DNA from 2 places in the Lysinibacillus sp. FSL P4-0201 genome. Region 2 is predicted to be linked to the other one. Evidence: predicted binding sites of a transcription regulator. Region 2 holds the regulator's gene; the other holds the start of a gene.
The links. Region 2 encodes LexA, which represses DNA repair genes until DNA is damaged. Its sites were predicted from a motif close to CGAACATATGTTCG; they were not measured.
Positions count from the first base shown of each region.

Region 1 (4,351 bases), 1.2 Mb from region 2:
CGTGTTTCAGGGTTCATTGTTGTGTCCCATAGTTGGTCTGCATTCATCTCACCAAGACCTTTATAGCGCTGTAATATGTAACCCTTTCCAACCTTCTTGATAGCCTTTTGTAAATCACTTTCTGTCCAAGCATATTCAATGACTTCTTTTTTCCCTGTACCTCTTGAGACTTTATAAAGCGGCGGTAGTGCGATATAGACCTTTCCAGACTCAATGAGCGGACGCATATAACGATAGAAGAATGTTAATAGCAAGACTTGAATATGTGCCCCATCCGTATCCGCATCGGTCATGATGACTACTTTATTGTAGGCAGAATCCTCCACCGCAAAATCCGTACCAACACCTGCCCCAATCGCATGGATAATCGTTGAAATTTCTTCGTTTTTCATAATATCCTGTAGCTTGGCTTTCTCTGTATTGATTACCTTCCCGCGCAATGGCAGAATCGCTTGGAATGTACGGTCACGACCTTGTTTAGCAGAGCCACCCGCAGAATCACCCTCGACTAAATACAGCTCATTTTTTGCCGCATTACGTGACTGAGCTGGTGTTAATTTTCCAGATAAAATCGTACTACCCTTTTTGTTTTTCTTGCCATTTCGTGCATCCTCACGCGCTTTACGAGCTGCTTCACGCACTTGCTGCGCTCGAATCGCTTTACGAACAAGAGAAGCTGATAACTCTGCATTTTCCTCTAGCACATACAAAATTTGCTCAGACACTACACTATCTACTGCAGAACGAGCCTCACTTGTCCCAAGCTTGCCCTTTGTTTGTCCTTCAAATTGCAGTAAATGCTCTGGGATACGAACAGACACGATCGCTGCTAAGCCCTCACGAATATCTGTCCCCTCAAGGTTTTTATCCTTGTCCTTTAACAGGCCAATTTTTCTTGCATATTCATTAAAGACACGTGTCAATGCTGCCTTTGCACCCGTTTCATGTGTACCACCATCACGTGTACGGACATTATTAACGAATGATAAAATCGTTTCTGAATAACCATCGTTATACTGGAAAGCGAACTCTACTTCGATTTCATCCTGTACGCCTTCTACATATTTTACTGGATGAAGGACATCTTTTTCCTCATTCAAATACGCAACGAAAGCCTCGATGCCATTCTCATAAAAGAACACATCGCTCTTGCCTTCCTCGCGCTCATCAATTAATTCAATTTTTAAGCCCTTTAATAAAAAGGCTGATTCACGTAATCGTTCTGCTAACGTATCATAATTGAATTTTGTGACAGAGAAGATCGTTTCATCTGGTAGGAAATGAACAAGCGTTCCTGTCTGCTTGGTCTGCCCAATATTTTCAAGTGTTGTGACAGGCTGTCCACCATGCTCAAAGCGTTGACGATACTTTTTACCATCGCGATGGATTGTCACCTCTAAAAATGTTGAGAGCGCATTCACAACGGAAGAACCAACACCATGTAAACCTCCACTTGTTTTATAGCCACCTTGACCAAATTTACCACCAGCGTGTAGCACTGTAAAAATAATTTCTGGTGTCGGTTTGCCCATTTTATGCATACCGGTTGGCATCCCACGTCCAAAGTCGCGCACACTCATACTTTGATCTTTATGAATTGTGACAATAATATGAGATCCAAAGCCAGCCAGTGCTTCATCCACCGCATTATCTACGATTTCATACACAAGGTGATGAAGTCCACGGCCATCCGTAGAACCGATATACATGCCAGGTCGTTTGCGTACCGCTTCTAATCCTTCTAATACTTGTATAGCGTCATCATTATAGACGCTAGGTGACTGTTTATTCGTCAAAAAAATTCCCCTCCAAAAAACAAACACATGTTCTATTTATGTTCTCATCCTAATAATAATAGCATTTCCTGTCAATAGCTAGCGACAGGTCCAATAAAATTTTAAAATTTGCTCACAGTTTTGATCTTTTTTATTAATAGTAAACATCTTCAACAGTTGCTTAAAATTGGTATTTGAGCAAGACAGACTGCTTCTAGCTTCCATCATCATTTGACGCATTGAAGCCTACTTAGTTGCAAAATAAAGTTGTGATGCTTGCAAATAAAAGCACACTAACTCGTGCCTTGCGATTAAACAGGATAAAGTTAGACTTCTATTCTACCAAAGGAATGAGCGATTGACAAAATTGCCATTTTGCCTATATTTTTATAAAGGTTTTAGTGCTTCCTACAAATTTATGTCTAAAAGCCTAGTCCTCACTAATAGATTCTCTTTTGTATTGATTCAAGACTTCGGATGAAATCTCCTTCATAACATTGTAGATTAGCAAGAAAAAGTGTAAAATACTTGTTACAAACTATTAGTACCAAGTGATGGACTATGAATGAAAGGAGTCCAACTATGATCAATGGACTTATTATTTTATGTGCTTATCTAATCGGCTCTATACCTTCTGGATTATGGATAGGCAAAATTTTTTATAATACCGATATTCGTGAACACGGGAGCGGTAATCTTGGTGCGACCAATACTTTTAGAACATTAGGGAAAAAGGCTGGTATTATTGTTACGGTGATGGATGTCTTAAAAGGAACTGCCGCTGTCTTACTCGTGACACTTCCTGTTTTCTCTGATACTACACTCCACTCTTTATTACTGGGTCTTGTCGCTGTTATCGGTCATATGTTCCCGATCTTTGCCAACTTCCGTGGTGGGAAAGCTGTGGCAACGTCAGCTGGTGTATTATTAGGCTATTCTTGGCCACTCTTTGTCCTACTATTTATTACCTTTATTGTGACATTAAAAATCACAAAAATCGTCAGCTTAACATCGATGATAGCCGCTTTAGTAGCGCTTATCTATGCAATCGTTTATTATTTTATTACAGGTGACTTTGCATTAGGCATCTTGGTAGCCTTTTTATTTACCTTTATTATTTATCGTCACCGTGCCAATATTGCTCGTATTAAAAACGGCACCGAACCAAAGGTAAAATGGCTGTAGGAAGAGAGGAGCATTTGAAATGAATATTGCATTGACAGATGAAGCCCTACAATGGTTCAAACATGAAATGGAAGTTGAACCTGGTGATACAATTCGTTTTTATGCACGTTATGGTGGCTCAAGTCCGTTTCACGAAGGCTTTTCACTAGGCATGACACGTGAGGAACCTATTGCCATAGGTGTGCAAACAGAAATTGATGGTGTTATCTATTACATTGATGAGAAAGATCTTTGGTTCTTTAACGATCACAATTTACATGTTGATGTTGATACAAGTAATGATGAATTACAATACGACTATCGTACATAAAGCAGTCTGTCCTTTCCATACATGAAAGGACAGACTGTTTTTTTATTTATTACAAAACAAGACACACGAAAGTTGCAAGGAATGTGATATTGCCACAAATAGCTAGATTTTTCATATCTCTTTCGTTTATCTCTCAAAAAAATTGTCCATTCTAAAGGTAATGAACGACCATTTGAGGAGGAAAACACATGTCCATGTCTAACAATAACGAGACCTCCCCATCCCATACAACGAACGATTTATTGTATACTTCCCTATCTAAAAATATAAAAATCATTCAACAGTCACTAGGGCATAGTAATGATATTATCATACGTGAAATTGCGATTGGAGAAACTGATCCCCATAGCCTCGCCATTATTTCCATTGATGGCTTATCGGATAAAACGACTATTTCTGATTCTGTTATCGATAAACTGATGGCAAATATTGAAGAAGAACAAGATATTGAAATAACAACCATTAATCAATATGTTCGGAATTCCTATTTAACGGTAGGCGATGTGACGAATATTGAGCATTTCACAACACTCTACAATGCCATTCTCAATGGTGAAACGGTTATTTTATTAGATGGCTTTGCCGAAGGGATTGTGACAAGTACTAGAAGTGCCAAGGATCGAGCTGTCACAGAGCCATCGACGGAATCCGTAATTCGCGGACCGAGGGAATCCTTTACGGAAACCTTGCGTACGAATACAGCGCTCATTCGTCGCAAAATAAAAAGTCCGAATCTCTGGATAAAATCACGCGTTATCGGAGATGTGACACAAACAGATGTAGCAGTGATGTATATAAATGGCATCGCCAGTGACAAAATCGTCGCAGAGGTATTGGCTCGATTAGATCGTATTAATATTGATGGCATTCTGGAAAGTGGCTATATTGAGGATTTTATTCAAGACTCAAAAAACTCTATGTTTCCTACCGTCTACAACTCTGAACGACCTGATGTCATCGCAGGTGAATTATTAGATGGCAAAGTGGCGATTCTAGTTGATGGCACACCTTTTGTCTTAGTCGTTCCAGCGCTATTTACATCCTTTTTACAATCAGCAGAAGATTATTATCAGCATTGGAT
Region 1 covers NZ_CP151995.1:2,478,563-2,482,913, forward strand. The annotation lists gene parE (DNA topoisomerase IV subunit B) at 1-1,796, opposite strand, end outside; gene plsY (glycerol-3-phosphate 1-O-acyltransferase PlsY) at 2,358-2,960, shown strand; gene MKY76_RS12385 (HesB/YadR/YfhF family protein) at 2,980-3,270, shown strand; gene MKY76_RS12390 (spore germination protein) at 3,459-4,351, shown strand, end outside.
Region 1: parE (DNA topoisomerase IV subunit B) is a predicted target of LexA. The motif match lies at 1,817-1,830, and genes of this name have one in related genera.

Region 2 (4,351 bases):
AGGCTGAAGCAGAGGTCAATGGTGATCAGGAGAACAAGGAGACTACTACACCGATTGCATCTCTTTCGAAGGACTCTTTACCAACTAATTTAAAGCTTGTTACTTTTATATTAGAGGTGGGTGCGCTTGATTTTAATTCTCTTGAAAGCTTTTTACAGGAGGTTGAACAATTAGAGCGTGTCATGAAAACCGATAAGATTGAATTTAAATTGCCTGGAGAGCAGGCACAGCTTGAGAAAGATGCAGATCTTACGTTAAAGGCAACAGTGCAAGTGACAACGTTCTATTACGAAGAACAACAATAACTTTATTGATAGGCGCACCATACTGCATTTGTATGGGCGCCTATTGGTTTAGGAGGACATAAAATTGGAAATGGCTTATACGATCTTTATTTTTTTATTTGGACTTGTCTTTGGCTCTTTTTATAATGTAGTTGGCTTACGTGTACCACAGAAGGAGTCGATTGTACATCCTCCTTCACATTGTCCAAAATGTCAGAGACGACTGACGGCGCTTGATTTAGTACCAGTTTTGTCTTATGTATTGTTAGGAGGAAAATGTCGTGGTTGTGGCAATAAAATTTCTTGGGTTTACCCAGTCATAGAATTAATGACAGGTGTATTATTTGCCTTTGCTTATGGGCAGTTAGGCTGGGGCATAGAATTGATAGTAGCACTCTTTTTTATCTCCTTATTAGTTATTATCGTTGTATCAGATTTAGCCTATATGCTAATTCCAGATAAGGTGTTAGTATTCTTTTTACCTTTGCTAGCTATTGGACGAGTGCTGTCACCATTAACACCGTGGTGGGACTCTCTTGTGGGTGCTGTGGTTGGTTTTGGCATATTATATATCATTGCTGTGCTATCAAACGGTGGCATGGGTGGAGGCGATATTAAATTATTCTTTTTAATTGGTCTCGTTCTGGGTACGATTGATACACTGTTAACGTTATTTTTAGCTGCAGTTATTGGTATGATTGTCGGGATTACCATGTTATCGAAAAACAAACAGGGGAGAAAAACACCCATTCCGTTTGGGCCATCTATTGCATTGGCCGCAGTTATTGTTTATTTCTATGGCGATGTATTAATTAATTGGTATCTAGGCTTTTGGTAATTGTGCAATTTTCAAGAATTTGGAGGGAAGCAAGTGAAACCGATTATTGGTATTACAGCCTTTGTTGAGGATGATTTATCCTCTCGATTAAATGCTGCTTACAGTAAAAGCATCATTGAAGCAGGTGGAATTCCACTGATTATTCCAATTGGAGTAGAAGAAGAGGCAGCCCAGATTTTAGCCCTTACAGACGGTTTATTATTATCTGGTGGTCATGATGTGCACCCATTTCTATTCGGGGCTGAGCCTTCATTAAAGCTTGGAAAAATTCATCCAGCGCGAGATACGATTGAGTTAGCATTGATTGAAGCCGCATTCCAACGTAAGATGCCTATTTTCGGGATCTGTCGAGGAATTCAAATACTAAATGTTGCATTAGGTGGTACCTTATATCAGGATATTGATAGTGATCACTTTAGTACCAAGTTACTCCAACATATGCAGCAATCAGGTCGAGCTGTAGCTACCCATTGTGTACAGGTTATTGCTGACAATCTATTAGCGACTATCGTTGAACAAGAGAAAATAGCAGTGAATTCATTTCATCATCAAGCGGTGAATGTTTTAGCAGAAAAATTAAAAGTAGCGGCAAAATCTAACGACGGTATTATCGAAGCGGTAGTTCATGAGGAGATGCCATTTTGCTTAGCTGTTCAGTGGCATCCTGAGGAACTAGCCATAGCAGGAGATGAGAGTGCTCAAAAGCTATTTTCAGCCTTTATTGAAGCGAGCTTAAAATTTAAGAAGGAAGCTTAGAAGAGGCATTGTACAAAGAATCCAATCGTATGTGGATTCTTTTTTTTGCGTAAAAAAGAGGATACATGCTCTTAGAAGGAACATAATCCTCAAAATCTGCTTTAATCGTTAATGTACACGTCTGTAAAGACCTACAACCTGTCCTAAAATAGAAACTTGATCGACTATAATTGGTTCCATAGAAGAATTTTCAGGCTGTAAACGGAAATGGTTTTTCTCTTTAAAGAAACGTTTTACAGTTGCTTCATCCTCAGCTGTCATAGCTACAACAATATCCCCATTATTAGCTGTTGCCTTTTGTTTTACAATGACTAAATCTCCATCTAAAATCCCAGCTTCAATCATTGATTCCCCCATGATTTCTAGCATGAACAATTGATCTTCACTTGTGCCATACGTATCGGGTAATGGGAAGTATTCTTCAATATTTTCAATTGCTGTAATTGGAGAACCAGCTGTAACCTTCCCGACAAGTGGGACATGGATCACCTGTTGTTTTTGAATGGATTCTTCAGGCTCTAAAATTTCAATTGCGCGTGGCTTTGTTGGATCTCGACGAATAAAGCCTTTTTGTTCTAATCGAGCTAAATGTCCATGAACAGTTGAACTGGAAGCAAGTCCAACTGCTTCACCAATTTCACGTACTGATGGTGGATATCCTTTAGCTCGTACCTCTTCCTTAATGAAAGCTAAAATGTCCTCTTGTCTTTTCGAAACTTTTTTCATGAGTGCTCACCTCTTTTTTCTATAATCATTCTTCTTATTTGATAGTATAACAGAATGCGAACATGTATGCAAACATAGGTTCGAAAAGTGTTTGACAAAAACGTTTGTTCGCTTTATTATGGGAACATACATTCCGAACAAACATTCTTAAAAAGGGGTAATGATTATGACATGGTTTAAGAAAAACACACATATCTCAATTTTAATAGGAGCTTGTTTATTATTTGCAGCATACCTTTACATTACTGATCCAGGAAAAGTTAGTTACGCAGAAATTCAAATCGAACATGGGGATAGCTTGTGGTCGTTAGCCGAGCAATATCGTGGTAAAATGAGTACTGATGATTGGATAAAGCTTGTAAAAACTGAAAATGAACTAGCAGATATTAAAATTGTAGCGGGAAAATCTCTAGTTATTCCTGTAGTGAGTGATCAAGCCAGTCCCATCAATACTATCGAAATTGCGAGAAATGAACAATGATAAATAATCAACTATCGGCTGTTGTCTATTGTCGCGTAAGTACTGAAAAAGAAACACAAAGCTCCTCATTAGAGCGCCAGCAGGAAGAGTTGCTACGCTATGCTAAAGAGCAAGGCTATGCGGTGAAGGGCGTGTTTAAAGATCAACATAGTGGCTATGATGTAGAACGTGAAGGCTTGCTAGAAATGCTTGATTTTATAAAAGATAAGAACATTAATGCTCTTTTTGTCCAAGATGAAACTCGTTTAGGACGAGGCAATGCAAGGATGGCTGTATTACATTTATTACAAAAGTCAGCAACTGATGTTTTTTCTATGCGTGATGCAGGCCCAGTCCAATTAAATGAAATGGATACGATGCTGCTTGAAATTTTAGCGATTGTAGAGGAATATCAGCGTAGAATCCATAATGCTAAAATTCGACGAGGTATGCGACGTGCTGTAGAAAACGGTTATCGTCCAGAAAATAATTTATCGAATCGAGGTAATCCGCAGGGGCAGGAGCGAAAAGATCTACCTGTAGAGGAAATTGTGAAACTACGCAAACGTGGATTTACCTTTGAAGAAATTTCTATAACGCTTAGAGGGTTAGGCTTTGAGGTAAGTAAGGCGACAGTACATCGTCGTTTCCAAGAGCACCAAGAAAGATTAGCAGGAAAATAATATTCCTGCTAATTTTTTTTTGTAAAAAACTACTGAAGGGAAGAAAAGCTTTCAATGATAACATGATTTGGCAGTTGGAAAGGGTGCTCTTTATTTATTCGGTCATAAAACATGATGCCATTTAAATGATCGATTTCATGCTGTACAACGATGGCCCCGTAGCCCTGTAACTGTACAATAATTTCATGTCCATCGATGTCGTAAGCTTTGACTTTAATTCTCTCATATCTCGGTACAAAACCAGGGACAGGTCGATTTACAGATAGACAGCCTTCTCCTTCCGGTAGATAAATCATATTAAGGGAATGACTCATTATTTTAGGGTTAATCAGCATCATTTCTTGGTCATCAAAGAGTACAGCAAACATTCGTTTATCTACGCCAATTTGATTAGCAGAGAGTCCACTTCCAGGGCGAAGCTTATATTTTTTTGCTAGCGTTGGATTTTGGCTATTTTTCAGATATTGTAGCATGGCTAGGAGGGTATTTCGGTCCTCATTGGTCACGGGTATCGACACTTCTTGAGTTTCTTTTCTTAAAATTGCTGAGTGTTCTTTCACGAAGTCCTTCATTGTAATCATATAATTTGGGTGAAATTTAGTCA
Region 2 covers NZ_CP151995.1:1,293,541-1,297,891, forward strand. The annotation lists gene MKY76_RS06150 (hypothetical protein) at 1-305, shown strand, start outside; gene MKY76_RS06155 (A24 family peptidase) at 370-1,122, shown strand; gene MKY76_RS06160 (gamma-glutamyl-gamma-aminobutyrate hydrolase family protein) at 1,156-1,878, shown strand; gene lexA (transcriptional repressor LexA) at 1,987-2,604, opposite strand; gene MKY76_RS06170 (LysM peptidoglycan-binding domain-containing protein) at 2,771-3,085, shown strand; gene MKY76_RS06175 (recombinase family protein) at 3,082-3,747, shown strand; gene def (peptide deformylase) at 3,777-4,351, opposite strand, start outside; gene MKY76_RS06185 (helix-turn-helix transcriptional regulator) at 4,345-4,351, opposite strand, start outside.